One region of the Streptomyces sp. Ac-502 genome, then DNA from elsewhere that is predicted to be linked to it. Evidence: riboswitches for the same ligand, from Rfam matches in the RefSeq annotation. Region 1 holds a riboswitch; each other region holds the start of a gene.
The links. Region 1 has a riboswitch for cobalamin ahead of ACEXOX_RS16420 (HoxN/HupN/NixA family nickel/cobalt transporter). Riboswitches for the same ligand answer to the same signal wherever they lie in the genome.
Positions count from the first base shown of each region.

Region 2: it holds a riboswitch for cobalamin, as region 1 does, so the genes downstream of both, ACEXOX_RS31555 (ribonucleoside-diphosphate reductase subunit alpha) here and ACEXOX_RS16420 (HoxN/HupN/NixA family nickel/cobalt transporter) in region 1, are expected to answer to the same signal.
Region 3: it holds a riboswitch for cobalamin, as region 1 does, so the genes downstream of both, ACEXOX_RS36415 (CoA-acylating methylmalonate-semialdehyde dehydrogenase) here and ACEXOX_RS16420 (HoxN/HupN/NixA family nickel/cobalt transporter) in region 1, are expected to answer to the same signal.
Region 4: it holds a riboswitch for cobalamin, as region 1 does, so the genes downstream of both, ACEXOX_RS09035 (hypothetical protein) here and ACEXOX_RS16420 (HoxN/HupN/NixA family nickel/cobalt transporter) in region 1, are expected to answer to the same signal.

Region 1 is NZ_JBHFFO010000001.1:3,637,572-3,644,990, reverse strand. It holds gene ACEXOX_RS16445 (hypothetical protein) at 413-1,762, shown strand; gene ACEXOX_RS16440 (DNA adenine methylase) at 1,893-2,657, shown strand; gene ACEXOX_RS16435 (hypothetical protein) at 3,522-3,755, shown strand; gene ACEXOX_RS16430 (DoxX family protein) at 4,081-4,590, shown strand; gene ACEXOX_RS16425 (VOC family protein) at 4,664-5,164, shown strand; gene ACEXOX_RS16420 (HoxN/HupN/NixA family nickel/cobalt transporter) at 5,324-6,358, opposite strand; cobalamin riboswitch at 6,538-6,751, opposite strand; partial or broken gene ACEXOX_RS16415 (ABC transporter substrate-binding protein) at 6,986-7,419, shown strand, end outside.
Region 2 is NZ_JBHFFO010000001.1:6,893,569-6,900,987, forward strand. It holds gene ACEXOX_RS31545 (transglycosylase domain-containing protein) at 1-217, opposite strand, end outside; gene ACEXOX_RS31550 (ribonucleotide-diphosphate reductase subunit beta) at 373-1,443, opposite strand; partial or broken gene ACEXOX_RS31555 (ribonucleoside-diphosphate reductase subunit alpha) at 1,446-3,882, opposite strand; cobalamin riboswitch at 4,039-4,179, opposite strand; gene ACEXOX_RS31560 (TolB family protein) at 4,513-5,364, shown strand; gene ACEXOX_RS31565 (TolB family protein) at 5,453-5,860, shown strand; gene ACEXOX_RS31570 (TolB family protein) at 6,005-7,372, shown strand; gene ACEXOX_RS31575 (GNAT family N-acetyltransferase) at 7,411-7,419, opposite strand, start outside.
Region 3 is NZ_JBHFFO010000001.1:7,998,621-8,006,039, reverse strand. It holds gene ACEXOX_RS36430 (3-hydroxybutyryl-CoA dehydrogenase) at 1-105, opposite strand, end outside; gene aceA (isocitrate lyase) at 245-1,528, opposite strand; gene ACEXOX_RS36420 (short-chain fatty acyl-CoA regulator family protein) at 1,893-3,302, shown strand; cobalamin riboswitch at 3,389-3,562, shown strand; gene ACEXOX_RS36415 (CoA-acylating methylmalonate-semialdehyde dehydrogenase) at 3,770-5,269, shown strand; partial or broken gene ACEXOX_RS36410 (acyl-CoA dehydrogenase family protein) at 5,275-6,485, shown strand; gene ACEXOX_RS36405 (enoyl-CoA hydratase/isomerase family protein) at 6,482-7,419, shown strand, end outside.
Region 4 is NZ_JBHFFO010000001.1:1,999,915-2,007,333, forward strand. It holds gene ACEXOX_RS09030 (cytochrome P450) at 1-1,192, opposite strand, end outside; cobalamin riboswitch at 2,004-2,227, shown strand; gene ACEXOX_RS09035 (hypothetical protein) at 2,446-3,342, shown strand; gene ACEXOX_RS09040 (cysteine synthase family protein) at 3,339-4,568, shown strand; gene ACEXOX_RS09045 (ATP-grasp domain-containing protein) at 4,603-5,700, shown strand; gene ACEXOX_RS09050 (MFS transporter) at 5,693-7,027, shown strand; gene ACEXOX_RS09055 (class I SAM-dependent methyltransferase) at 6,996-7,419, shown strand, end outside.

The DNA.
Region 1 (7,419 bases):
CGCGGCCCGGCCCCCGGCCGGGCCGCGCTCATGTCTCCGCCCCGCTCAGCCCGGCCGGCGCCCGCCCCGCGCTCACAGCGATCAGCCACCAGACCTCAAAGAAGGGGTACGTCGTGGCTGGGGCGGTCGGCTCCACGGCTTTAGGCAGCCACTTTGGGGCGAGCCTCTAAGATCATGGCCCCAACGTCGTGCTTTACCGGGCAGGTCCACAGACTGCCCGACGCGCCATCAGCTTACGGGGCCATGATCACTCGCCCCAAAGCAGCTCCCGCCCAAAGCCGCTCCACCGACCTCTGTTTTCGGCCACTGGCTTATATTCGCCTGTCTAGTACTGGGGGCAGCATGCGACGTATGATCCACTCGTCGAAAAATATGATGCGGCTTGAGGGGGCGGCCTAGGATTATGAGCAGCATGAAGCACGTGAGCATGCATGTCGCATCCTTGACGCTTGACGACAACAACCCGCGGCATGCGAAGCAGACAGCGAATGACGCGGAATCTATCGCGGCCCTCTTCGAGAAAGGGCCCGAAAAACTGATCCGCCTTGCCCGGGACATCATTCAGCACGGCATAAACCCGACCGAGCTAGTGGTATGCATGGTCGATGGTGATCGCAATGTAGTTCTGGAGGGTAACCGGAGAGTTGCAGCACTCAAGTTGCTGCATAACCCCAAGCTTGCGCCCACGGAGAATTTGCGAAGGCGGATCGCCGCGATCGCTAAGAGCGGAGAGGTTCCGCGGAGACTTACCTGCGTGATGGCCGACAACCGGCTTCAGGCCGAGCACTGGATCAAGATTCGGCACACTGGTGAAAATGGTGGCATCGGAGTCGTCAGGTGGAGCACCAGTGAGGCGAGCCGGTTCGGGGGAAGGTCTACACCAACAGAAAAGGCTCGGCTGTTCACTGACGCCGTATGCGACTGGTTTCCCGATGACGAGGAATTCCTGTCAAACGTCCACGCCGTCAGGGACGCGAGAATCACCAACCTTGGCCGGATGATTGCCGACCCAACTGTAAGGAACCGGTTGGGAATCGCCTTTGATGGAGACGTGGTACTCAGAAATTTCCCGAGGGGAAAGGTTCGGCCCATCCTCACTCAGCTCTTCGCTGATTTTGCTGGCCCTGTTTCGGTGGACCAGATCAAGACCAAGAGGCAGCGCGAAAAGTATCTTGAAGGAGTAGAAAGCATACTGCCGAAGCTGTCCGACCGGTTGGATGAGCCCGAGAAGTTCTCGAAATACTCCACTGGGGATGAATCGTCGCTAGATAAGACACAAGGGGATGATGCGGAAAAAGACAACAAAAAGCCGCGGCGGAAGCGCCCTGACTTCGAGAAGAAGCTCTTCCAGAACGTGACTCTTAGTCATGTGAGCCTGCGCACGTCTGAGGTACTCGAAGAAGCAAAAACGATCAACATCGAGGATAAGCCGAACACCGCCGCCATCATGGTTCGGGCCGTCGTAGACATTGTGACTACTGACGTAGCAGCACAGCTTGGTTGGAAGCGTAACCAGGACACGCTGAAGGGTAGGATCGGTGCCGTCTTGCACCAGGTGGACCCGGACAAGACCGATGCAACCTTGAGCGATGCGCGGAGGTTTTCGCAGCAGGATGATGGCGCTCTTGTGCTGAAAACGCTGCATACGTTCGTTCACTCGTGGCAGAGCCACCCCTTGACCGTTGAGGTACGGAAATTGAGTATGGCGTACTCGCCTCTGCTGCAGAAGGCGGACCAGTTGCTTGAGAAGAAGAAGCGATGAGGTACCTCAGCCCGCTCCGCTATCCCGGCGGGAAAGCCCGACTCGCGCCATACATCTCGCATATCCTGGCACGACAGCGCCCGCGCCCCCTTTCATACGCAGAAGCCTTTGCGGGGGTGCGGGTGCCGCATTGCGCCTTCTCGTCGACCGAGAAGTCGACCATATCTACATCAACGATCTCGACCCAGGTATCGCCGCACTATGGCGTTGCATATTTCATGACACCGAAAAACTAGCCAGAAAGGTGGAGAGTGAAGAAGTTAGCGTAGACGCATGGCGCCACCATTCGGAAATCTACAAGAATCCTGCCAATAGAAACGACAGCGAACTTGGCTTCGCGACGTTCTTTCTTAATAGATGCAATCGATCGGGGATTTTGCGAGCCCGCCCCATTGGGGGATTGGAGCAAGACGGGAAATGGAAGATTGACGCCCGGTTCAACAGGGAGGCATTGGCTGGCAGAATACGAAATCTAGGCCGTTACTCCGATCAGGTGACCCTATCGGAGATGGATGCGCGAACGTTCATTGAACACCTAGAGCCAAAAAGTAGCGACGTTTTGCTTTACGTAGATCCGCCTTACTTGGTGCAAGGGGACAGGCTCTACCTGGACTCTCTGAGCCAGGAGGATCACCAGGAGCTAGCTAACACGCTGAAAGAAACTTCGTTGCGCTGGCTACTTACATATGATGCGGATGGTCGAGTCACCAGCGATTTGTACAAGGGGCTCCGGTGCGTTGAGTTTGATATACTCCACACGGCGCAGATACAAAGAGTGGGCTCGGAGTACGCCATTTTCGGCAATAAGCTGATATTGCCTGAAGTGACGGGGATTATCGGTGAGGGTGATTTTCGTTGGATGACTTCGAAACGTAAGCAGCGCGCCGCAACGTGATTTGCCGTAAAGACCCATTGCAAACGGTACGCAGAAATTCGCGGTTGCCTGACATCCACGAGTGACATCAACGGCGGCGGACGTCGGCACTCCTGGGCGGCCCGTCGTGGTCAGTTTGACCGGGCAGCCTCCCAGCAATGCCGAGGTTTGATCGAACTTACAAAGCAGATGTCACAGGTTCAAATCCTGTTGTGCCCACCAGCGCGAAGACCCCTCGTCGATCTTGACGGGGGTCTTCGGCGTTCAGGAATGACGTCGACGGCGCGGGCGGCGGTCCCGGTGGTGGGCAGCAGGGGCGTGCGGCCTTGCCGGGCGTCGTGCAGTGGAGCATGCGGAGGTCGGCGTTTTTGGTGACGTGGGTGAAGGAGCGGTAGGGGTTTTGCGGCTCGATTGGTCGGTCGGTGTGAGTGGTGAAGACGTAGTCCGACTGCCGACGACGCGAGGCGGATGGGCTGAGTGGCCTTCTCGTTCCGATGTTGTTCGTCCTTCTTCGCGGTGGTGAGGAAGGGTTCCGCCACCTCGGCCTCGAACAGCGCTACAGGCGCCGGGCGTTCGTGGTCAGGCAGGCCCCAGGTGCCGGAGTCTCGTGCTCAGTCGCCTCTCCGAGGTTCCGCGGCGCAAGCTGCGAACGGTGCGGCTGGGTCGCGAGATCGGGCGGGTGGGCCTCTTGGGGTGGTGAGGTGTCGTGAGGAGATCGTTGGTGTGTGGTATCTGCGGCTGACGTCGGTGATGGCGCGCAGCGGCGGGCCCGGACGGACTTCGGTGGTGATGGTGAAGTACAGGTCCAGGGCGCAGGTGTCGGGTGGCGCTGTGTCGGGGTGTGGTCGACATGCGTGGTGGTCGGTCTCGGTGCACGCTGAGAGCATGGTTGAGCATCCGCCGGTGATCGTCCATCCGCCTTCCTCGTCCGGTGGGCGGCGGGTCACCGTCCATGGGCAGATCGTCGGGCTGGCGCACGGGCGTGGTGATGTCGCCGAATTCCTGCGGCACGCGGGGCTGGCGCCGGATGCCGAGGACATCGATCTGGATGCTCCGGGGCTCGTCGAGTGGCGTGGTGGGGACAAGGACACGTGGAGGGGCGGGGAGGGGGAGATATAGGGAGGAGGTGGAGTGGGGTGGGAACGGTGGGAGTGGGTGCAGGGGAGTTTTGGGGTGTGGGTGGGGGGCTTTGGGGGGGGGAGGTAAGGGTTACGCCTTGTGTGGGGTGGTGTCCGAAGAGTGAGGGTGTGGGCGCGGCGCTGTTGTTCGGCTTTCAAGTGATGTGTATCGTCGGAGTGTGACTTGAAGTTTCAAGTACTTCCGTTGGGGGCGACCCGGCCCTCACGCAGTGCCCGTCGGCCCGGACAGACCAGACAGAAATGAGCGCTCGCATGACCTCCCCCTCAGCCCCCTCCGTAGCCCCCTCCGTGACTACGGCAGCAGCATCGACGACCGTCACGCCGCGACCCCGCACGCGTACGACGTCGGTCTGCTGCTGTTGCGGCTCGCGGTCGGTCTGATCATGGCCGCGCACGGCGCGCAGAAGCTGTTCGGCTGGTTCGGCGGGCCGGGGCTGGACGGGACCGGGCAGTTCTTCACGGCCAGTGGCTACCCGGCCGGCAAGGCCATGGCCGTGGTGGCCGGCCTCAGCGAGACGCTGGGCGGCCTCGGGCTCGTCCTCGGGCTGCTGACGCCGCTGGCGGGCGCGGCGGTCGTCGGGACGATGGTGAACGCGCTGGCCGTGAAGTGGGGCGGCGGCTTCTTCGCGCCCGAGGGCGTCGAGTACGAGCTGCTGCTCACGGCGGGCGCGGGAGCCCTGGCGCTGACCGGGTCCGGCCGGTACGCGGTCGACCGGCTGCTCCCGGTCCTGCGTAACCACCGGCTTGCGTACGGGGTGGCGGCTCTGGTGTTCGGCGTGGTCGTGGCGTTCGTGATGCTGCTGGTGCGCGACTGACGCCTGTGGGAAGCGCGCGGGGCCTGGTGAAGTGATGTGTGTCCGGAGAGAAGCGGAAAGGTGAGGGATTGACGTGGCAGTGCGGCGGCTGAATCACGCGGTGCTCTACGTACGGGACGTGGCGCGCGCCGTGGCCTTCTACACGGAGGCGCTGGGGTTCCGGGTGGACACCGAGATACCGGGGAGGGCCGCGTTCCTCAGTGCCGAGGGGACCGCCAACGATCACGATCTCGGGCTGTTCGCGGTCGGCGCCGGGGCACCCGGTCCCGAGCACGGCCGGGTGGGGCTGTACCACCTGGCCTGGGAGGTCGGCACCCTCGGGGAGCTGGCGGACGTGGCGGCGCACTTGGCGGGGCGGGGCGCGCTGGTCGGCGCCACCGATCACCTGGTGTCCAAGTCGCTGTACGCCAAGGATCCGGACGGCAACGAGTTCGAGGTCATGTGGCGGGTGCCCCGTACGGAATGGCCGGGCCCGGACGAGCCGGACCGGCTGCGCCCGCTCGACCTCGAAGCCGAGCTGGCGCGCTGGGGCCGCGATCTGAAGACGGGCGCGGCGGCCGGTCTGGCGACCTGAGGCGGGCGCGGTGGTCAGGTCGGTGACCTGAGGGCTGGGGCGGTAGCCGACACCGGTTCGGCGCCCGGGGGGCGGGCGCGGCGCCCGGCCCCCGCCCACGGCGCCCGTCCCCCGCCCACGCTGCCCGGGGCAGGCACCCGCAGCGCCCGGCCCGGTGGGTCAGGCGGGCTCCCGGGCCGCCTCCGTGGCCCGCGCCGACCAGCGCTTCTCCACCCCGGCCAGCCGCCAGTACGCCAGCGCCGCCGCCCAGACCACCACGAACAGCCCGACGATGATGAAGCCCACGTTGTCCAGGTCGATCGACGAGATCCAGCCGGTCACGCCGTCCGTCAGGTGCAGTTTCTCGTGCAGGACGGTGACCAGTTCGATGGTCCCGATGAAGAAGGCCACGGCGATCGACAGACCGGTGATCGTGAGGTTGTAGTAGACCTTGCGCACCGGGTTCGAGAACGCCCACTGGTACGCGAAGTTCATGAACGTACCGTCCAGCGTGTCGAACAGGCTCATCCCCGCCGCGAACAGCAGCGGCAGTACCAGGATCGCGTACCAGGGCAGACCGGCCGCCGCGCCGCTGCCCGCCATCACCATCAGTGTCACCTCGGTCGCGGTGTCGAAGCCGAGGCCGAAGAGCAGGCCGAGCGGGTACATCTGGCCGGGTCGGGTGATGGAGCGGGTGAAGCGGCCCAGTACGCGGTTCATGAAGCCGCGGGAGTCGAGGTGCTGCTCCAGCTCCGACTCGTCGTACCGGCCCTGCCGCATCGCCCGGAACACCCGCCAGATGCCCGCCAGCGCGACGAGGTTGAGCGCGGCGATGAGGTAGAGGAAGCTGCCGGAGACCGTGGTGCCCATGGTGCCGAGCACCTGGTGGGTGCTCGATCCGTCGTCGAGCAGGGTGCCGGCCAGCTGCGCGCCGCCCGCGACCAGCGCCGCCATGGCGACGACCACGCTGGAGTGCCCGAGCGCGAACCAGAAGCCCACCGAGACCGGGCGCTTGCCGTCGGCCATGAGTTTGCGGGTGGTGTTGTCGATGGCGGCGATGTGGTCGGCGTCGAAGGCGTGCCGCATGCCGAGGGTGTACGCGGTGACACCGAGACCGACCCCGAAGACCTGCGAGCCCACGGTGTAGTGCTGCGGCACGACCAGCAGGAAGAGCACACCGAACGCGACGACGTGCAGGGCGGCGATGACCGCCATCAGCCCCGCGGTCCGGACAGTGTCCTGCCGCCGCCAGCGGAACCCGGGCAACGGCGCGGAAGAGATCGGGGAGGGCGAAGAAGGGGAAGGAGAAGAGGGGAAGAGGGAGAAGGCGGGTACGGGGTAGGGGAATCGGCGGACAGGGACATCCGGTGGTCACGCTCCAGCACCTCGTGGATCAGTTCGTGAGATGCCGTGGCCGGTCTCCTGGCTGACGGGTGTGCGCGCCCGCCCCTGCCTTCCCGGTCGCGGGCTGCGGCCAGTGGCTCCGTACGGGCGCGGGGCGGGTACGGAAAGGGGCGGGAACTTCCCGATCACAGTGGCGAGGGCCGCTCCGGTCTGGACCTGACGGTCTTCACCGGTCTTCCCGACACCACGGCCCGGACACTGTAACGCCCGGCGGCGGTGTGGTCATCGGATCAATGCGGCGGGAACCCGGGGCACCGTCCGCTCGACTACCTGGTCCCGGGCCCGTGTGCGCGGGCCGTCGGGTGGTCGAGAGGCAGGGAGAGCGGACGTATGCGCCCTCGGATGAATCTGGTGGAGCCGGTGGCCGGAAGCCGGTCGCCGAGAGGCCGGTCGGTGCGGCAAGGCCGGTCGGTCGCGGCGGTGGCGGCCACGGCGGCGGTGGTGCTGGCGGTGGCCGCGCTGGCCACCGGCTGCGGCAGCGACGGCGGGCGTACGGCAGCGGGGGCCGCGGACGGCCAGGGCGACGGAGCGGGTGGCTTTCCCGTCACGGTCACCGATTGCGACGGGCGGCGGACGACGTTCTCCGAGGCGCCGCGGAAAATCGTCACCAGCAATGCGGCGAGCCTGGAAATGCTGCTCAGGCTGGGAGCGGGCGACCGCGTCGTCGGTACCGGATTCCCGCCGGGAAAGGGGAAGTTGCCGCCTGAACTGGACGCCCGGGCACAGCGCGTCCCGGTGCTGGGCAAGACGGTGATTCCGAAGGAGAAGCTGCTCGGTTTCGGAGCCGACGTCTATGTCGACACGTTCGCGTCCATGGGCAACATGGGCGGCGCGGCGACCGGTCCGAGCGAGGAGGAATTCGCCGCGGCGGG
Region 2 (7,419 bases), 3.3 Mb from region 1:
CCCAGTAGTAGACGGTGGCTTCCTGGCGCGAGGCGGCGTTCTCGTCCGGGATGTCGACCTGTGCGTAGACGGTGACGAAGAGCCCGGCGAGACCGGCCGCGCCGACGGCGGCGGTGCCGAGCTGCTGTCTCCAGGACGGCAGCCAGCGGCGCCGGCCGCCGCGGCCCTGGCGGGGATAGTCGATGAACCGTTTCCTCGGTTGCTCGCTGCCCTTCATGCCAGGGGAGAGCCGGCGGGCCGGGGCAGGGTTGCCGTCGCCCGCACGTTGTCATCGACTCATCAAATCCGATCCGGATTCGTCGGACATAAAGAAACGGGCGGCGCCGGTCCGCCCTCGGGGACCGGCACCGCCCGGCTGCTCGACCCGCCGGATCAGAACTCGTCGTCGAAGGAGACCGAACCCTCGACGGCGACCTGGTAGGCCGAGGCGCGCCGCTCGAAGAAGTTGGTCAGCTCCTGGACGTTCTGCAGCTCCATGAAGGAGAACGGGTTCTCCGAGCCGTACACCGGCGCGAAGCCGAGGCGCTGGAGACGCTGGTCGGCGACGCACTGGAGGTACTCGCGCATCGACTCGGTGTTCATGCCCGGCAGGCCCTCGCCGCACAGGTCACGGCCGAACTGGAGCTCCGCCTCGACGGCCTCCTTGAGCATGTCGGTGACCTGGCCCTCCAGCTCGTCGTCGAAGAGGTCCGGCTCCTCCTCGCGCACCGTGTCCACGACCGAGAACGCGAAGTCCATGTGCATGGTCTCGTCGCGGAAGACCCAGTTGGTGCCGGTCGCCAGGCCGTGCAGCAGACCGCGCGAGCGGAACCAGTACACGTACGCGAAGGCGCCGTAGAAGAAGAGGCCCTCGATGCAGGCCGCGAAGCAGATCAGGTTCAGCAGGAAGCGGCGGCGGTCGGCCTTCGACTCCAGGCGGTCGATGGACTCGACCGAGTCCATCCACTTGAAGCAGAACTCGGCCTTCTCGCGGATGGAGGGGATGTTCTCCACGGCGGCGAACGCGGCCGCGCGGTCCTCCGGGTCGGGCAGGTAGGTGTCCAGCAGCGTCAGATAGAACTGGACGTGCACGGCCTCCTCGAACAGCTGCCGGCTCAGGTAGAGCCGCGCCTCGGGGGAGTTGATGTGCTTGTAGAGCGTCAGGACCAGGTTGTTCGCCACGATCGAGTCGCCGGTCGCGAAGAACGCGACGAGCCGGCCGATCATGTGCTGCTCGCCGGGCGACAGCTTGGCGAGGTCGGCCACGTCGGAGTGGAGGTCGACCTCCTCCACGGTCCAGGTGTTCTTGATCGCGTCCCGGTAGCGGTCGTAGAAGTCCGGGTAGCGCATCGGGCGCAGGGTCAGCTCGAAGCCCGGGTCGAGGAGGTTCTTGCTGCTGGTGGTGGCGGTGTGCGAGGCGGCGGCGGACGTCTCGGGGGCGTTCTTCTCGGGTGCGGTAGTCATGATTACTGGCATGCCTCGCAGGACTCGGGGTTTTCCAGGGAGCAGGCGACGGCCTCGGGGTCGGCCGTCTGAGCGGGGACGGGAGCGGTCTGCGCGCCCCCGCCCGTGCCGCGCGCGGACTGGGCGATACGGGTCGCCGGCCGCGAGCGGAGGTAGTAGGTGGTCTTGATGCCGCGCTTCCAGGCGTACGCGTACATCGAGCTGAGCTTGCCGATGGTCGGGGACGCCATGAACAGGTTCAGCGACTGGCTCTGGTCGAGGTAGGGCGTACGGTCCGCCGCCATGTCGATCAGCGCGCGCTGCGGGATCTCCCAGGCCGTTCGGTACAGCGCGCGGATCTCGGCGGGAATCCAGTCCAGCTCCTGCACCGAGCCGTTGGCCTCGCGCAGTGCGTCACGGGTGCGGGCGTCCCACAGTCCCAGCGCCTTCAGCTCCTCGATCAGGTACGCGTTGACCTGGAGGAACTCCCCGACAGCGTCTCGCGCTTGAACAGGTTCGAGACCTGCGGCTCGATGCACTCGTACACACCCGCGATGGACGCGATGGTGGCGGTCGGCGCGATGGCCAGCAGCAGCGAGTTGCGCATGCCGGTCGCCGCGATACGGGCGCGCAGCGCCGTCCACCGGTCCGCCCAGCGGGGCTCGGCGTTCGGGTAGTGGTCGGGGTGCAGCACGCCGCGGGCCGTACGGGTCGCGGACCAGGCCGGGTGCGGGCCGTGCCGCTCGGCGAGGTCGGCGGACGCCTCGTACGCCGCGAGCATGATCCGCTCGGAGATACGGGTGGACAGCTCCCGCGCCTCGGGCGAGTCGAAGCCCAGCCGCAGCCGGAAGAAGACGTCCTGGAGGCCCATCAGGCCCAGGCCCACCGGGCGCCAGCGGGAGTTGGAGGTGCCGGCCTGCTCGGTCGGGTAGAAGTTGATGTCCACCACGCGGTCCAGGAAGGTCACCGCGGTACGGACCGTGGCGTCCAGCCGCTCCCAGTCCATCTCGCCGTTGTCGCCGAGGTGGGCGGCGAGGTTGACCGAGCCGAGGTTGCAGACGGCGGTCTCGCCGTCGTCGGTGACCTCCAGGATCTCGGTGCACAGGTTCGAGGAGTGCACGACCTTGCCGGGCTCGGCGGTCTGGTTGGCGGTGCGGTTGGCGGCGTCCTTGAAGGTCATCCAGCCGTTGCCGGTCTGCGCGAGGGTGCGCATCATCCGCGAGTACAGGACGCGGGCCGGCACCTGCTTGACGGCACGGCCCTCGGCCTCGGCCTTGCGGTACGCGACGTCGAACTCGTCGCCGTACAGGTCGACCAGCTCGGGCGCGTCGCTGGGGGAGAACAGCGACCAGTCGGCGTCGGCCTCGACGCGGCGCATGAACTCGTCGGGGATCCAGTGCGCGATGTTCAGGTTGTGGGTGCGCCGGGCCTCCTCGCCCGTGTTGTCGCGCAGCTCCAGGAACTCCTCCAGGTCCGCGTGCCAGGTCTCCAGGTAGACGCAGGCGGCGCCCTTGCGCCGGCCGCCCTGGTTCACGGCCGCGACCGAGGCGTCCAGGGTGCGCAGGAACGGCACGATGCCGTTGGAGTGGCCGTTGGTGCCGCGGATCAGCGAGCCGCGGGCCCGGACCCGGGAGTACGACAGGCCGATGCCGCCGGCGTGCTTCGACAGCCGGGCCACCTGGTGGTAGCGGTCGTAGATCGAGTCCAGCTCGTCCAGCGGGGAGTCCAGCAGGTAGCAGGAGGACATCTGCGGGTGCCGGGTGCCGGAGTTGAACAGCGTCGGCGAGGAGGGCAGGTACGACAGCGTGCTGGTCAGCCGGTACAGCTCGGCGACATCGGCGAGCGCCCGCTCGCTGTGGTCCTCGGCCAGGCCGCAGGCCACCCGCAGCAGGAAGTGCTGCGGGGTCTCGATCACCTGGCGGGTGATCGGGTGGCGCAGCAGGTAGCGGGAGTGCAGGGTGCGCAGGCCGAAGTAGCCGAACCGGTCGTCGGCGCCGTCCGTCAGGGCGCGCTCCACCAGCCCGTCCAGGCGGGCCGCGTGGGTCCGCACGAACTCCGCGGTGCTGTCGGCGATCAGGCCCTCGCGGTGGCCGACGGTGACGGAGGCGGAGAAGGCGGTCGCCCCTCCGCGGCCGCCTCCTCGGCGATGGCGCGGGTCAGCAGTCGGGCGGCCAGCTTGGAGTACTGCGGCTCGTCGCCGATCAGGCCGGCCGCGGCCTCCACGGCCAGCGAGCGCAGCTCGGCCTCGTCGGAACCGGGGTGGCGGCCGCGCAGCGCGGCGGCGGCGATCTTGCCCGGGTCGGTGGCGGGCAGGTCGACGGTGAGGTCGGTCAGCGTGCGCAGCAGGGCGGCGCCGGGGCCGTCCGCGGCCTGGCCGCCGGGGCCCCGCTGGGGCTGCGTGTCCTTCGCGGGCTGCACGACCTGCTCGGCTGCTGCGGGCTCCGTTGGCGCGATGGTCACGTGCTGCTCTCCCTCACTCGGCGGGGGCCTGGGGAGGGCACGGGGCGCGTACGGGCGTGCGGCACCCCCGGCACGGCAAGGGGCGCGCGGGCACACCGCGCAGCGTCCACCGGTCCAACCCGCGAGACCCGGACGTATCGACGTCCGCGCCGGTCCTGGCGCGGGCGTACTGTGGGCAGGTCTTCGGACTCACGAGTGCGGTTTGCGCACTTCGTACACCGTTGCGGGACAGTTCCGGATTCGCACCGGATTCCCCTGCGACGACAGCGAGCACGAGCATACATCTTGTGCCGCCTCGTGCACCCACCCCCATATCTTGTGTCGCGTTGGCGCGGGGATGTCCGGAGCCGTGGTATTCGGCGGCCGTTGCGGGGCGGATTCCCGGGGTTTCCCGGGGCCTCCGAGAGGGTGTCACGCGGCGGCTCCGGGGCTGTTTCCGGGGGTTCCGCGGCCGTTCGCCGGGTCGTCCGGCGGGCCGTTCCGCGCGGCCTGGACGGGGGCTGATGCAGGGGGCGTATTGGTGGCGCGGAATGTCCTGGGCGCGTTGACCGGGACCCCTGAAGCGTATTGGCTCCTTGTCTGCTCCGTCGGTCCGGCGGGGCGGGTGGGGGCCTTGTGCGAGGGGGGAACATGCGAGGAACCGGTGCGGCGCGCGGCGCCGTGCGCGTCGTGGGGCTGATGGCGGGGGTGTGCGTCGTGGCGGGGGCACTGCCGGCGTCACCGGCGGCCGCCGCGGGGCGGGCGGCTCCGGCCACCGAGCGGGTCAGCGTCGCCGCGGACGGGACGCAGGGAAACGGTTTCTCGGGCGATCCGGAGCTCAGCGCGAACGGGCGGTTCGTCGCATTCACCTCGGAAGCCACCAACCTGGGCCCCGCGGACACCAACGGCCACCAGGACGTCTACGTCAAGGATTTACGGACGGGAAAGGCCGACCTGGTCAGCGTCGCCGGTGACGGCACGCCCGGCGACGCCCTCTCCGGATCGCCCGTGATCAGCGCCGACGGGCGGTACGTCGCCTTCTACTCCGGCGCGACGAACCTGGTCCCCGGCGACACCAACGGCGAGGGCGACGTCTTCGTCCACGACCGCCGCACCGGGCGCACCATGAGCCCCACCGCGGGCGCTGGGACCTCCCCGTACGGATACGGGGTCCAGGACTTCGCCCTCAGCGGCGACGGCCGCCGCCTCGTCTTCGGCTCCTACCGCCCGGACCTGGTGCCCGGCGACACCAACGAGCGCCTGGACATCTTCGTCCACGATGTGCGGAAGGGAACGACGCGACGGGTCAGTGTGGCGAGCGACGGCACCCAGGCGAACGCCGCGTCCGCCTTCCCGTCGATCAGCGCCGACGGCCGCCGGATCGCGTTCACCTCGAAGGCGACGAATCTCACCCCCGCAGGGCCCGGCTTCCGCCGCCCGCCGCCGCAGGACCCCTGTACGTCCACGACGTGGACACCGGGCGCACCCGCGCGGCGAGCCTGAGCACCACGGGCACCGTGGTCGGCGTGTCGCCGTCCCCCGGATCGGCCCCGACGGCCGGTACGCGGTCTTCTCCGCCCTGGCCGCCGACGTGGTGCCGGGCGACACCAACGGCACGTACGACCTCTTCGCCCGCGACCTGGAGCGCGGCACCACCCGGCTGCTGTCCCGCGCGCACGACGGCGCCCAGGGCGACGGCTGGTCCTCCGGCGGGCGGCTCAGCGCCGACAACCGGCGGCTCTTCTTCACCTCGGCGGCCACCAACCTGGTGCCCGGCGACACCAACGGCCAGGTGGACGGCTTCGTCCGCGACCTGCGCACCGGGCGGGTCGAGCGGATCAACGTCGGCGCGGACGGCGGCCAGTCGGCGTCCTGGACGAACACCGCGGCACCCGATGCCACCGGACGGCTGGCGGCCTTCGACTCGCGCGACGAGGGGCTGGTGCCCGGGGACACGAACGCGACGGGCGATGTGTTCGTCCGGCGGCTGGAGCACTGACGTACCGACGCACCGACGTACCGACGCACCGACGTACCGAGGCCGGGGCGCTCGGCCGGAACCGGCGTACGGCGCATCGGCACCACCCGGACATCGGCGTACCGAACCCGGACATCGGCGTACCGACCAGGAGGGGAACCCACCATGAGGACCACCCGCACCACCGCGCGAAGAATCGCCGCCGTGACGGGCGTGTGCGCGCTCGCCGCGCTGCTGCCCGCGACGACGGCCGGCGCCCGGACCCCGCCGCCGTCCGGCACCGAGCGGGCCAGCGTCACCGCCGAGGGGGCGCAGGCCAACGGCGGCTCGTCCGGCTCGGCGATCAGCGCCGACGGCCGGTACGTCGCCTTCGCCTCCGACGCGAGCGACCTGGTGCCCGGTGACACCAACGGGCAGCCGGACGTCTTCGTGAAGGACCTGCGGGCGGGCGCCGTCCAGCGTGTCAACATGGCGAGTGACGGCACCCAGGCCGACTCCTGGTCGTCCACCCCTTCGATCAGCGCCGACGGGCGGTACGTCGCCTTCGCCTCCGACGCGGCCAACCTCGTGCCGGGCGACACCAACGCGGACACCGACATCTTCGTCCACGACCGCCGGACCGGACGGACCGAGAGCGTCACCCTCGACGGGCGGCCCCCGCAGGGCAAGCAGGGCGCCCAGATGCCGGTGATCAGCGCCGACGGCCGGTACGTGGCGTTCGCCTCCAGCCGCGAGGACCTGGTGCCCGGCGACACCAACGGCGTCCAGGACATCTTCGTCCGCGACCGCAGGGCCGGCACCGTGACCCGGGTCAGCGTCTCCGTCACCGGCGGCGAGCAGGCCGCCGGCCCCTCCGCCAACCCGGTGATCAGCTACGACGGCCGCAAGGTCGGCTTCATCTCCAAGGCGTCCAACATGCCCCCGAAGCCGGCCCGGGCCGCGGCCGCCCGCCAGGAGGCCGACCTGCGCAGACCGCACAGCTACCCGTTCTTCCTGCACGACCTGGACACCGGCCGCACGAGCGTGGCGAGCCTCAGCTCGGCCGGTGAGCCGGTGGGCGCCTGGAACGCCTCGCTCAGCCCCGACGGCCGCTACGCGGTCTTCTCCAGCCAGTACGGTGAAGTCGTGCCCGGCCACCCGACGGGCCGCCCGGACCTGTTCGTCCGCGACCTCGCCAAGGGCACGACAGCGCAGGTGAGCCTCACCCACGACGGCAAGCAGCCGCTGACCGGGTCCTCCGGCCAGGGCGTGCTGTCCGCCGACAACCGCCGTCTGTACTTCGAGTCCTCGTCCCCCGACCTGGTGCCCGGCGACACCAACGGCGCCCAGGACATCTTCGTCCGCGACCTGCGGGCCGGCACCGTCGAGCGGGTCAGCGTCGCCACCGACGGCACCCAGGCCCAGGCCTGGTCCTCCAACGCCTCCACCGACGCCACGGGCCGCCACGTCGCCTTCGACTCCGACGCGGCCAACCTGGTCCCGGGCGACACGAACGGGGTCTCGGACGTGTTCGTACGGCGGGTGAGGCCGTAACCCCGTACCCGGGCCCCGGCCGCCCGTCCCCGGGCCCCCTAGGCCCT
Region 3 (7,419 bases), 4.4 Mb from region 1:
CTCGCACAGCACCGTGTCCACACCGGCCCGCGCACACACCTCGGCGATGCCGGCGCCCATCTGACCGCCGCCGACCACGCCGGCCCGCGCGATACGTGTACTCATGGTGATTCTCCTGGTTCCGGGCGAAGTTCCGGGCGAAGAGGCCGGGCGGGCGGCGGATGCGGGGCCCGCCCGGCGGGAGAGGCCGTTTCCAGGGACCGCCTTTGAAGCCGTCTCCGGGGGCCGTCTTCAGGGGCCGTCCCTAGTGGAACTGCTCCTCTTCGGTCGAGCCGCGCAGCGCGGTCGTCTCGGAGGCCGGGTTGACGGCGCTTGCGACCAGGTCGAAGTAGCCGGTGCCGACCTCGCGCTGGTGCTTGACGGCGGTGAAGCCGTGCTGCTGGGCGGCGAACTCGCGCTCCTGGAGGTCGACGTACGCGGTCATGCCGTGTTCGGCGTAGCCGCGCGCGAGGTCGAACATGCCGTGGTTGAGGGAGTGGAAGCCGGCCAGGGTGATGAACTGGAAGCGGTAGCCCATCGCGCCCAGCTCGCGCTGGAACTTGGCGATCTGGTCGTCGTCCAGGGCCGCCTTCCAGTTGAAGGACGGCGAGCAGTTGTAGGCCAGCAGCTGGTCGGGGTACCGCGCGTGGACCGCCTCGGCGAACTCGCGGGCCCGGGCCAGGTCGGGCGTGCCGGTCTCCATCCACAGCAGGTCCGCGTACGGGGCGTACGCCAGGCCGCGGGCGATGGCGGGGGCCATGCCGTTCTCGACGCGGTAGAAGCCCTCCGCGGTGCGCTCGCCGGTGCAGAAGCGGGCGTCGGTCTCGTCGACGTCGCTGGTCAGCAGGTTGGCGGCGAGAGCGTCGGTACGGGCGACGATCACCGTCGGCACATCGGCGACGTCGGCGGCGAGGCGGGCCGCGCCCAGGGTACGCAGGTGTTGGGAGGTGGGCACGAGGACCTTGCCGCCGAGGTGGCCGCACTTCTTCTCGGAGGCGAGCTGGTCCTCGTAGTGGATGCCGGCCGCGCCCGCCTCGATCATCGCCTTGGTCAGCTCGAAGGCGTTGAGCGGGCCGCCGAACCCGGCCTCGGCGTCGGCGACGATCGGCACCAGCCAGTCGGTGGTGTCGCCCGCGCCTTCGGCGGTGGCGATCTGGTCGGCGCGCAGCAGGGCGTTGTTGACGCGGCGCACCACCTGCGGCACCGAGTTGGCCGGGTACAGGCTCTGGTCGGGGTAGGTGTGGCCGGCCTGGTTGGCGTCGGCGGCGACCTGCCAGCCCGAGAGGTAGACCGCCTGGAGTCCCGCCTTGACCTGCTGCACGGCCTGGCCGCCGGTCAGGGCGCCGAGGGCGTGGAGGTAGTCCTGCTCGTGCAGTTGCCGCCACAGGCGCTCGGCGCCGCGCCGGGCCAGGGTGTGTTCCTCGCGGACGCTGCCGGACAGCCGCAGCACGTCGGCGGCGCTGTGGGTACGGGTGGTGCCCTGCCACCGCGGATCGGTCGCCCACCGCCGGGCCAGTTCCTCGGCCGTCTCGGTACCTGCCTGTGCCATGACCATCTCCCGGTTGTTCGCTCGGACCGCTGTGCTGGGTGGTGGAGTGCTGTGGTGGACTGCTGGAGTGGGTTGCTGAGGCGGGCTGCTGGTGAAGGGTGCGAATTCTCGGCACCGAGTGCACCGGGTGCCGTAGCAGCGCCACGAACTGCTGAGGTGCGGCCCGCCGGAGATCCCGGTGGCGGGGTGAGCAATGCTGCCGGGGGCCGCACTGCCGACTCTTTCAGTGGCACTACGTGCCATCAACGGTGGCCCGCAGCCAAGTTCTGCCCATCTTGTGGCGCCCTTCTGCCAAGGTTGCGAAGGTCCGTGGCAGCCGTACGGCGACTAGGGTGAGCCGGGCGGCAGCGACGGAGGGGGCACCATGAGCAAGATCTACGCCGGGGCGCGGCTGCGCCGGCTGCGGGAGGAGCGCGGGTTCAGCCAGGCGGCGCTGGCCCGCCTGCTGGCCATCTCGCCCAGCTACCTGAATCAGATGGAGCACGACTCCCGGCCGCTGACCGTGCCCGTCCTGCTGCGGCTGACCGAGGCCTTCGGAGTGGACCCCGGCTTCTTCTCCGAACGCAACACCAGCCGGCTGCTGGCCGACCTGCGCGAGGCACTCGCCGACGAGCTGGCCGCCGGCCGGGTCTCCCCCACCGACCTGTCCGAACTCGCCTCCCGGCAGCCCGCGGTGGCGTCGGTGCTGCTCGGGCTCGGACGGCGCAACCTGGCGCTGACCGAGCGGCTGGCGGAGGTGACGGAGGGCCGGGACGGCGGCGGCGCCGACCCGGCCGCGCCGCTCTCCCCGCACGAGGAGATCCGCGAGTTCTTCTACCGGCGGCAGAACTATCTGCACGAGGCCGACACCGCCGCCGAGGAACTCGCCGCCGAGCTGGGCATCCGCCCCGGTGAGGTGGGACGCGCCCTGACCACCCGGCTCACCGCGCGGCACGGCGTACGGCTCGTCGACACGCCCGACGGGCCGCTGCACCACTACGATCCGTCCGCCCGGGTGCTGCGCCTGTCGGCGGGGCTGCGGCCCGGGCAGCGCGCCTTCCGCATGGCGACCCAGCTGGCGCTGCTGGAGGCCGGTGAGGAGCTGTCGCGGCTCGCCTCCGAGGACTTCGAGGAGGGCACGACGGCCTGGTCGCTGGCGAGGATCGGGGTCGCCAACTACTTCGCGGCGGCGCTGGTGCTGCCGTACGGCCCGTTCCACGCCGCGGCCGAGGAGCTGCGGTACGACATCGAGCGGCTGACCGACCGGTTCGGCCTCGGGTACGAGACGGTGTGCCACCGGCTGAGCACCCTGCAACGGCCGCGCCGGCGCGGGGTCCCGTTCTCCTTCGTCCGCGTCGACCGGGCCGGCAACATGTCCAAGCGGCAGTCCGCCACCGGCTTCCACTTCTCCCGGGCGGGCGGCACCTGTCCGCTGTGGAACGTCTACGAGGCGTTCACCGCGCCCAGCCGTATCCACGTACAGATAGCCGCCATGCCGGACGGCCGCCGCTACCTGTGGACGGCCCGCACCGTCACGCGGCACCGCGGGGGCTGGGGCGATCCCGGCAAGACCTTCGCCGTCGGCCTCGGCTGCGAGATCCGGCACGCCTCCCGGCTGGTCTACTCCGACGGCCTCGACCTGGACAACGCCGGCGCCGCCACTCCCATCGGCATGGGCTGCCGGGTCTGCGAACGCCTGGAGTGCCCGCAGCGCGCCGTGCCGCCTCTCGGCCGTCCGCTGGCCATCGACGAGAACAGCAGCACGTTCGTACCGTATCCGGTGCGGGAGGGCTGACGGACGTACGCGGACGCCGCATCCCCGTCCGGGGCACCCGGCGGATCACCGGCACCCCTGGACTTACTAGGACGTCCAACTATATGTTCGTGCCGTAGGCCCGCGGTGCAGGGAAGCCGGTGCGAATCCGGCGTGGTCCCGCCACTGTGACCGGGGAGTGCGACGTCGGGCAACACGCCACTGACGCGGGTGCGTCGGGAAGGCGGGCGGCGCACGGTGATCCGGAAGCCAGGATACCGGCCGCGGGTGTTGTTCCGTGTTGTCCACGAGGATGGAGCAGACACGCATGGCACCGGTGCGTACCCACAGCCCAGGTGATCCGGCCCGGCCCGCGGCACCGCCCACGCGCTGACGGTTCCACGCCTTTCGCGTCCCACGGCCCCGCCCCTCGGTCCGCGCGCCATCCGCGCCGCCCGGGTGCCCGGCCGTGCCATCCCCGGATCTCACCTGACGAGAGCAGGCCTTCCATGGTCCGAGAACTGACCCACTTCATCGGCGGCGAGCACGTACCGGGAACATCGGGTGCCCACGGCGATGTGTACGACCCCAACACCGGCACCGTGCAGGCCCGGGTCCCGCTCGCGGACCGGGCCGGGACGACGGCCGCGATCGCCGACGCCGCGGCGGCCCAGCCGGAGTGGGGCGAGTGGAACCCGCAGCGGCGCGCCCGCGTCCTGCTGAACTTCCTGCGTCTGGTCGAGGGCGAGCGGGACGCGCTGGCCCGGCTGCTGTCGAGCGAACACGGCAAGACGGTCGCGGACGCGCACGGCGACCTCCAGCGCGGCCTGGAGGTGGTGGAGTTCGCGGCCGGCATCCCGCACCTGCTCAAGGGCGAGTTCACCGACAACGCCGGGACCGGCATCGATGTGCACTCGCTGCGCCGTCCCATCGGTGTGGTGGCCGGGATCACCCCGTTCAACTTCCCCGCGATGATCCCGCTGTGGAAGGCCGCGCCGGCCATCGCCTGCGGCAACGCATTCATCCTCAAGCCGTCCGAGCGGGCGCCTTCGGTGCCGCTGCGGCTCGCCGAGCTGTTCCTGGAGGCGGGCCTGCCGCCGGGCATCCTCAATGTCGTGCACGGCGGCAAGGAGTCGGTGGACACGCTGCTGGAGGACCCGCGCGTCGAGGCGCTCGGCTTCGTCGGGTCCACGCCGGTCGCCGCGCACATCTACGCGACGGCCGCCGCGCACGGCAAGCGCGCCCAGTGCTTCGGCGGTGCCAAGAACCACCTGATCGTGATGCCGGACGCCGACCTCGACCAGGTGGTGGACGCGCTGGTCGGCGCCGGGTACGGGTCGGCGGGCGAGCGCTGCATGGCGATCTCGGTCGCCGTACCGGTGGGCGAGGAGACCGCCGACGCGCTGGTGGCACGGCTCAAGGAGCGGGTCGGCACGCTGCGCATCGGCCGCTCCGACGACCCGCACGCCGACTTCGGGCCGCTGGTCAGCCGCGACGCGCTGGACCGGGTCCGCGCCTATGTGGACCTCGGTGTCACCGAGGGCGCGGAACTCGTCGTGGACGGGCGCGGCTTCACCCTGCCCGGCCACGAGGACGGCTTCTTCGCGGGCGCCTCGCTCTTCGACCGGGTCACCCCGGACATGCGGATCTACCAGGAGGAGATCTTCGGCCCGGTCCTGTCGGTGGTACGGGCGGCGGACTACGAGGAGGCGCTGCGGCTGCCCACGGAGCACCCGTACGGCAACGGCGTGGCCATCTTCACCCGCGACGGTGACACCGCGCGGGACTTCAGCCGCCGGGTGGACACCGGCATGATCGGCGTGAACGTGCCGATCCCGGTGCCGGTCGCGTACCACACCTTCGGCGCCTGGAAGCGGTCCGGCTTCGGCGACCTGAACCAGCACGGCCCGGACGCGATCCGCTTCTACACCCGCACCAAGACCGTCACCTCGCGCTGGCCCTCCGGGGTCAAGGAGGGCGCGAGCTTCACCATCCCGACGATGGGCTGAGCGCGATGAGCGTCATGACCACCGCCGCCACGGCGGCCTCGCTGACCTCCCTCACCGCCGACCAGCTCGCCATCGTCGAGACGACGCTGGACTTCGCGCAGGAGCACATCGCGCCGCACGCCGTGGCCTGGGACCAGGACAAGCACTTCCCCGTGGACGTACTGCGCAAGGCAGCCGGGCTCGGGCTCGGCGGGATCTACGTACGGGAGGAGTGCGGCGGCTCCGCGCTGAGCCGCGCGGACGGCGTGCTGGTCTTCGAAGTGCTGGCCACCGCCTGCCCGTCCATCGCGGGCTATCTCTCCATCCACAACATGGTCGCCTGGATGATCGACCGGTACGGTGTCGCCGCGCAGCGCGCCCGCTGGCTGCCCGGCCTGTGCTCGATGGCCGACCTGGGCAGCTACTGCCTGACCGAGCCGGGCGCCGGGTCCGACGCGGCGGCGCTGCGCACGCGTGCGGTGCGCGACGGCGACGACTACGTGCTGAGCGGCGTGAAGCAGTTCATCTCCGGCGCCGGGACCTCACAGGTGTACGTGGTGATGGCCCGCACCGGCGAGGACGGCCCCGGCGGCATCTCGGCGTTCCTCGTCGAACGGGACGACCCGGGGCTGTCGTTCGGCGCCAACGAGAAGAAGATGGGCTGGAACGCGCAGCCCACCCGCCAGGTGATCCTGGACGAGGTGCGCGTCCCCGCCGACCGGCGGCTCGGTGCGGAGGGCGACGGCTTCCGCATCGCGATGAGCGGCCTCAACGGCGGCAGGCTCGGTATTGCCGCCTGCTCCCTCGGCGGCGGGCAGAGCGCGCTGCACGCGGCGCAGGCGTACCTCGCGGACCGGGAGGCGTTCGGGGGCGGCTGCTGGAGGCGCAGGCGTTGCAGTTCCGGCTCGCCGACATGGCGACCGAGCTGGCCGCCGCCCGCGCGCTGGTGCGGCAGGCGGCCGAGGCGCTGGACCGCGCCGACCCGCAGGCGCCGCAGCTGTGCGCGATGGCCAAACGGTTCGCCACCGACACGGGCTACGCCGTCGCCGACCGTGCGCTGCAACTGCACGGGGGCTATGGCTACCTGAGTGAGTACGGCATCGAGAAGATCGTCCGCGATCTTCGGGTGCACCAGATCCTGGAAGGGACGAACGAGATCATGCGTTTGATCGTGGCCCGCGGGCTGACCGGGGCGAAGGGCGGCGGCGCCCGCGCCGGGGCGGAGGCCGCCCGATGACCGACGACTCCGTACTGCTGCGGACCGAGGGCCGCGCGGCGTACCTCACGCTCAACCGGCCCAAGGCCCTCAACGCCCTCGACCACGCCATGGTGCGCCGGATCGACGCGGCCCTGGACGCGTGGGAGCACGACCCCGCGGTGGAGACCGTGGTGATCACGGGTGCGGGTGAGCGCGGGCTGTGCGCGGGCGGCGACATCCGCGCCATCCACGCGGACGCGCGGTCCGGGGGCGGTGCCGCGTCCGCCGCGTTCTGGCGCGACGAGTACCGGCTCAACGCCCGTATCGCGCGCTTCCCCAAGCCGTATGCCGCCGTCATGGACGGCATCGTGATGGGCGGCGGCGTCGGCGTCTCGGCGCACGGCAGCGTACGGATCGTCACCGAGCGCTCCAAGGTCGCCATGCCCGAGACCGGCATCGGCTTCGTACCGGACGTCGGCGGCACGTACCTGCTGGCGCTGGCGCCCGGGGAGCTGGGTACGCACCTGGCCCTGACCGGTGCGCCGGTGGGGCCCGGGGACGCGCTGCTGTGCGGGCTCGCCGACCACTTCGTCCCGTCGGAGCGGGTGGCCGGGCTGCTCGCGGACCTCGCCGTCGCCCCGGTGCCCGAGGTACTGCCCCGGTACGTGCAGGAGGCACCCGAGGGCGAACTGGCGGCCCACCGCGAGTGGATCGACCCCTGCTACGCGGCCGGCACCGTCGAGGAGATCGTGGACCGGCTGCTCGGCAGCGGCGTCCCGGAGGCCAAGGAGGCCGCCGAGACGATCCTCGCCAAGTCCCCCACCTCGCTGAAGGTGACCCTGGCCGCGCTGCGCCGGGCCCGCGGCCTGGGACCGCTGGAGCGGGTCCTGGACCAGGAGTACCGCGTCTCGTGCGCGGCGCTGGCCTCGCCGGACCTGGTCGAGGGCATCCGCGCGCAGGTGATCGACAAGGA
Region 4 (7,419 bases), 1.6 Mb from region 1:
CCAGTTCGGCCTCGACCATGGCGAGACCGGCGCCCTCGCAACTGCGCGGTCCGATGCCGAACGGGACGTAGGCCAGCCTCGGCCGCCCGGCCACCTCCTGCGGGGTGAACCGTTCGGGGACGAACTTCTCGGGCTCGGGCCAGTGGTCGGGGTTCATGTGCACGGCCCAGAACGGGTAGAAGACCGTGGTCCCCGCCGGGAGTTCGTAGGCGCCCAGGACGAGCGGCTCGGTCGTCTCCCGCGCGCCGTACGGGCCGGGCGGGTAGAGCCGCATCGCTTCCTTCAGAACCATGTCCAGGTAGGTGAGGTGCCGCAGGTCGGCGTACTCGGGCACCGCGCGGTCACCGAGTACGCGGTCCAGTTCGGCGGCGACCCGTTCGGCCGCCTCGGGGTGGCGGCCCAGGAGGTGCAGGGTCCAGGAGACCGCGACCCCGGTGGTGTGGTGGGCGGCGAGCAGCGTCACCATGACGGTGTCGCGGATGCGCGCGGGCCGCTCACCGGCCTCGACGAGCGCCCCGATGAGATCGCTGCGGTCCGCGCGGCCTCCGGAGCGGTGCGCCGCGACGACCCGGTCCACTGTGGCGCGCAGGTAGGCGAGGGCCCGGGCCGCCCGCTCGGCACGTTCCTCTTCCGTGCCCGGTACCGGCACCTGGTAGAGCCGTCCCAGGTACTCGGTGAGCACCTCCTCGAAGGCGGCGACGACGCCGTCCGGGTCCGCGGCCTCGCCTTCCAGCGCGTAAGCGCAGATCATCCGCAGCGACAGCGCGGTGAGGTCCTTCTGCAAGGCGACGGGCCCGTGGCCTGCCCGCTCGCCCCAGTGGTCCGCGAGTCCGGCCGCGAGTGCGGTGAACCGTGCGAAGTGCCGCTCGTGGGAGGGGCGTCCGGCCAGCACCGACAGCAGCACGCGGCGCCAGGGGATGTGCTCCTCGGCCGGCAGCACCTGCAAGTTCCCCGCCTCGCACAGCGGAGCCAGGAACTCGAACAGCCGCTCCGGACGTTTGTCGATGTGGGCCGTGGCTTCCAGCAGTACGGGGTCGGCGACCGACACGGCCGTCTCGGCGCCCGGCAGCTGGAACCGTACGACGGGCCCGTACTCGGCGTGCAGCCGCAGCTGATAGGTGTGCAGCCCGCCCGCCGCGGCGACCGCCCCCACCCCGCCGTCCGGCCGGGGCTCGGGTCCAGGGATCCGCATGGCCAACGCCTCCTGACTGACAGCCCGGCCCCGCCGCGCGGAGTGGCCCGCACGGCGGGAGTGAGCCTCCATCATCGTCCGTTCGGGGCGGCGGGGAGGCGCCGGTGGCCGATCAGAGGCGGAAGGTGGTCACGACGGTCAGGTGGTCGGAGGGCCGGTCCGGGCCGCCGCCGAACGTTGTTGATGTCCCCCGCCACGATGGCCGGTGAGGAGCCGGTCCACTTCGCCATGGCCTCGGTCTGGGTCTTCCAGCTCGCCTCCATGTGTTCAGGCTCATCACCTTCAGGGCCTGCGCGGCCTTCCCGGGCTGCGGCGAGGTGTGCCGTTCCGTGCCGGCCCCGCCGGTGGCGGCCACCGCTGTCGCCGTCACCGCGAGGGCGGCCACGCCGCCGCACAGTCCGAAGGCGAGCCGCCGCTTGCTGCTCAGCGACTTCCGGACGTCCGAGGGCTCCGCGCTCCTGCTCGTGTGTACTCGTTCCTCCTGGGTGCCGGACGAGCCGGCTGGCGGTGAGGGGAAGGAGCCCGTTGGCGGGCCACATCGGCCCCAGGGCTCCCAGCGGCACCTCCGGCCGACGGCGCGGAGGCTCAAACCGGCCACCGGGCCTGGCGAGTGGATCTGTCGCAGGGCCGTGACGAGCCCGCCCCGTCCGGCATGTTCGAACCGGGGCACGGGCGGTGTGCTGCACGGCAGGATCCCTGGTGACAGGCTCCCGCGGGCCGCGGCCCCGTACTGCACACCGCCCGCGCCTGTCAGCGGCACCAATCCGGACAACCACCCGGGCCTCCCTGTTGCGGTGGCGGGAACGCCTCTACGCTGATGTGCGCAGTCGGTTCGCGCCACTCTCCGTGGGGCGTCGTAAGAGGAACCCGGTGGAAGTCCGGGACTGTCCCGCAGCGGTGAGTGGGAGCGAAAGCCACCGATACAGCACCGGACCCGGACGAAGGGTGCGGGAAACGGTGGCCGGTAGCTGTTGCCGGAAGGCCCGGCCGACGTGCCCATGAGTCCGGATACCTGCCACTGCGCGCGTGCGAGCGAGGACGGACGTACGCGTTGTCCACGGTGACCTCGAGGGCTGGGTCGGCGGTGCAGGCGGAGCCACGCGCGTACCGGCGCGGCCGCCCTCTCACTCACCGGTCGAAATCCTCGGACCGGGTGCGGCGAGAGAGGGCGTGTTCGTGACCGAGGAATACCGTAGGGAAAGTCTCCGGGGCGGCCGACGGCCCGGTCCGGCACGGCCGTTGTACGGTGCGCGATGCTGACCACCCCCGGCGGCGACCCGGCGCGTTGGGTCTCCGGCGTCTGCCAGGGCACGCTGGGCGAGCTGTTCCAGGGCCCGCTGCGTCCCGGCGGCGACGCGGACATCGCCATCGTCTCGTTCCCCGTGGACCGCCACTCCTGGGTGTACTTCGCGCCGGGCGCCGGCTCCGGCGACGCACCGCCCGGCGAACCGCCCCTCGGCGCGAAGGCGGCGACGGCCGCGCGGCTCTTCCTGGAGCACTTCGGCCTGACGCTGCCGCCGGGCCGCTGGAGCACCCACTCGGACCTGCACGTCGGAGTGGGCATGGCCAGTTCGACGGCGGACATCGTGGCGACCGTGCGCTGCCTGTTCCGGATCTTCTCGCTGCCGTACGACACCGGGGCCGTCCTTCGCGTCCTGGCGGCGATAGAGCGGGCCGACAGCGTGTTCCTCGACGAGTTCGCGCTCTATCTGAGCGGACGGCACCGGGTCGTACGGCGGCTGGGCACCGGCGTCGGTTTCCACACCGCCTTCGTCATGGAGCCGGGCACGGTGGACACCGCCGCGGTCACGCCGGTGCTGCGGCGGCACTACCGGCGCTGTGCCACGGAGTACGAGCGGTGTCTGACCGACCTCCTGAAGGGCTTCGCCTCGGGCGACCCGGCGGCCGTGGCCCGGGCCGCGACCTTCAGCAGTGTGCTCTCCCAGGAGGTGCTGCCCAAGGACACCTTCGAAACCGTGCTGGCCCACCGCGAGGAGTTCGGCGCGGACGGCGTCTTCGTCGCCCACACCGGATCGCTGGTGGGTTACCTCTTCAGCTGCCGGCCGGCGCCGTCCCTGAAGGGCGAGCTGTCCGCCTTCTTCCGTTCGCTCGGTCACCAGTGCTCTTTCGCCCAAGGAGGCTACGCGTGACACATCCCCACATAGCCGACGCCCTCAAGATCCCGGACCTCGTCCGGCTCACGGACGGCATGGTGCTGCTGCGGTTCGAGTCGATGAAGATCTACTCCGCGCTGGCGGCCGTCCGCCACCTGCTCGACCAGGGCACCATCCGAACCGGACAGACCCTGATCGACAGCTCCAGCGGCATCTACGCCTACGCCCTGGCGCTGGCCTGCCACCGCTACGGACTGCGCTGCCACATCGTGGGCTCGACCACCGTGGACGCCACCACCCTCGCCCAACTGGAGATACTCGGCGCGACGGTCGAGCAGGTCAGACCGTCGCAGAACCTCAAGCTCGACCAGGAGATGCGGGTACGGCGGGTACGGGAGATCCTCGCCGAACGGCCCGACGTGCACTGGATGCGCCAGTACCACGACGCCATCCACTACCTGGGCTACCAGGAGGTCGCGGACCTGGTGACCACGGCCCTGCCGGACCACAGCCTGACCGTCGTCGGCGGCGTCGGGTCGGGCGCCTCGACCGGCGGCCTCGTGAGGCATCTGCGCCGCCGTGATCCCGGCGTCCGGCTGGTCGGAGTGCAGCCGTTCGGCAGCGTCACCTTCGGGAGCCAGGACCATCACGACCCGGAAGCCATCATCGCCGGCATCGGCTCCTCGATCCCCTTCGACAACGTCCGCCACCACCTGTACGACGCGGTCCACTGGATGGACTTCACCCACGCCATGTCCGGCGCCGTCGCCCTGCTGCGCGAGCACGCCGTCTTCGCCGGGCTGTCCACCGGCGCCGCGTACCTGACCGCCACCTACGAGTCCCGCCGCCACCCCGACCGGCTCCACCTGGTGATCGGTGCCGACACCGGCCACCGCTACGTGGAACGGGTGTACGCCCGCCACCGGGAGGCCGCGGACCTGGCCGCACTGAAGCCGACGGAGGTCGGCAGCCCCGAGGAGATGACCATGCCCTGGTCGACGACGGCGTGGAACCGCGCCCCCTGGCCGTCCCCCGGAAGGAGGCCCGCGCATGACCGTGGTCTGCCTGGAATCGCTCACCTTCGGGCTGGGCCACCTGACGCGCGCCGCCGCCCGGCTGGGCGAGCCGCTGCGGCTGCTGACCCGCGATCCCGCCTACTACGCGCACGAGTTGGAGCGGCTGCCCGCGGGCGCCGTCGACGTGGTGGAGACCGAGACCTTCGACACGGAACTGGTGGCGGAGCAGCTCGGCCGTACCCCTGACCTGCGGGGGCTGATCAGCTCGACCGACACCTGGATGCTGGTCGGCGCCGAACTCACCGCCCGCTTCGGGCTGCCCGGCCTCGCCCCGGCGGTGCTGCGGCTGACCCGGGACAAGGCCGCCGTACGCGACCGGCTGTTCGAGGCCGGGCTGACCCGGGCCCGCGCCGCCGAGGCGGACAGCGGCGACCCGGCGACGGCCGCGCTGCTGGTGAAGACGGTGGGCCTGCCCGCGATCCTGAAGGACACCGCGGGCACCGGAAGCCAGAACGTCTGGCTCGTACGGGACGAGCGGGAGCTGGACGCGGCGCTGGCCGAGGCCGCCGGGCGGCAGCTCAAAGGCCGCCTGTTCGCCGAACCGTACTTCTCCGGACCCGTGTACAGCGCGGAGACCCTCACCTGGGCGGGGCGGACCCGGCTGCTCGGCGTCTCCAGCCGGCTGATGTCGCCCGAGCCGCACTTCCGGGAGGAGATCACCGCGTTCCCCGTGGCCTTCCCGCAGCCGCGCCGGGACGCTCTGGAGCGGTGGCTGGACCGGGTGCTGGCCGCCGTCGGCTACACCGACCGGTTCGCCCACGTGGAGTTCGCCCTGACCACCGCCGGCCCGGAAGTGGTGGAGATCAACCCTCGGATCGGCGGCGCGCTCGTCGGTGAAGGGCTGTGCCGCGCCCTCGGCGTCAATGTGTACGAGGCGATGGTGGAAGCGGCTCTCGGCAGCCGCCCCGGACTCATGGACGCGGAGCTGCCCGGCGGCCCCGCCTCGGCCTTCGTCCTCGGATACCCCGAGGAACCGGGGGTGTTCACCGGCGTCGACGGACTCGACCGGCTGCCGGACATGCCGGGCTCCCCCGCCTGGTACCCGGTCAAGCGGATCGGCGACCCCGTCGAGCACTTGGGCGACAGCCGCGGTTACGCGGGCATCGTCTACGCGGAGGCGGAGACGGCCGAACTGGCCACCCACTGCGCCGTCGCGGCGGCCAACGCCGTACGGGTGCGGACGGAGCCGTTCCGGGCAGCGGACGCGACGGGACCGCGGGGCGCGGCAGGATCGGGGGATGCGACGGGATCGGCGGACGCGGCCGGTACGGCGGCTGGGGCGACGGTGAGCCGGGCAGGCCAGGGCTCCGGTGGCTGAACACGTCGGCGGCGGCCCGGGGTTGCGCACCGCGCTGTCCACCCTCACCGGGCCGCTGCGCTTCCTGCTGCTCAGTTCCTTCCTGATTCCGCTCGGCAGTTTCATGGTCCTGCCGTTCATGTCGGTCTTCCTGCACGAGCGGCTGGGGATGGGGCTGGGGGCGGTCGGCGTGGTGCTGGCCGTCGCGTCCCTCGTGCAGTTCTCGGGAGGAGTCCTCGGCGGTGCGCTCGCCGACCGGGTGGGGCTGCGGCGCACGATGCTCTGGGCGCTGGTGGTGCGTACGGCGGGGTTCGCGGCGTTCCTGGCGGCACTGCGGTGGCCGCCGGTGGCGGTGGCCGCGCTGATCCTGACCTGCTGCGGCGCCGCGCTGTACCTGCCGGCCAACAAGGCGTACCTGGTACACGGGGTGGCGGAGGAGCGCCGGCCCGCGTTCCTGTCCGCGGGCAACGCGGCGCTCAACGCGGGGATGGCCGTGGGCCCGCTCGTCGCGGGGCCGTTCGTGCTGTCGTCCCCCGGCCCGCTGTTCCTCGTCGTGACGGCGCTGTTCGCCGTGGTCGCCGTGGGGCATGCGCGCCTGCCGGCGGTGGGTCCGGAGAAGGACCGGCCCGGCAGCGCGCCGGTGGCGGGCCAGGGCCTGCTCACCGGCATCGCCGTCCTCCCCTTCGTCGCCAACGGCCTGGCGTTCTACCTCTACTTCCACTTCCAGCACTACCTCGCCGTGTACGCCGTGGAGCGGGCGTCCAGCGAGTTCTACAGCCTGGTGCTGCTGACCTGCTTCGTGCTGGTCATCGTCGTCCAGCCGCTCGCGTCGGGCGCCATCCGGCGGATGAGCTACCCCCTCGCCCTGGCGATCGGGTTCACGGGACTGGCCGCCGGGATGGCGGTCCTGGCGGCCGGGACGCGGACCGCCCTGCTGGCGGGCGGTGTCCTGATCACGCTCGGCGACATCGTGCTCTTCCTCAAGAACGACCTGGAGGCCCTGCGCCGCAGTCCGCGCTCGGACGCCGTGGTCTTCGGACAGCAGCGGCTCGCCGCGGGGCTGGGCGCCTGTGCCAGCGGTGTGCTGGGCGGGCAGCTCTACGGCTTCGGCGAACGCGCCGGGCACGCGGGCTGGTTCTGGCTGTTCGCCGCGGCCCAGTGCGTCCTGCTGCCGCCGCTCCTGCTGACCCTGCGGCGCGGGCGCGGGCGCGGTACGGCTCCGGCCGCTCCCGTCACCGCCGATGACCTCACCCCCGTCACCCCTCTCACCGACCCCATAGACCCCACGGACCTCACGGAAGGAAAACCGGTACCCGATGACGCACACGGGCGGATTCCAGGACGATGATTTCTGGACCGAGTTCTACGACTTCCTCTTCTCCGACGGGCGCTACGCCCAGGCCGAGGAGCTGCTCGACACCTCTCCCCTGCTGTCCTTCCCGGCCGGGGCCCGGGTGCTGGACCTGTGCTGCGGTCCGGGGGTGTTCACCGTTCCGCTCGCCCGCCGGGGCTTCGGCGTGACGGGTGTCGACCGCAGCCCGGTGATGCTGGACCGCGCCCGGAAGCGGGCCGCCGACGCCGGGGTCACCGCCCGGTACGTCCAGGCCGACATGCGGGAGTTCGTCGAGCCCGGGGCCTTCGACGTCGCCCTCAACCTGTTCACGTCGTTCGGCTATTTCGAGGACCCCGCCGACAACGCCCGTGTGCTGCGCACGATGCACGACTGCCTGGCGCCCGGCG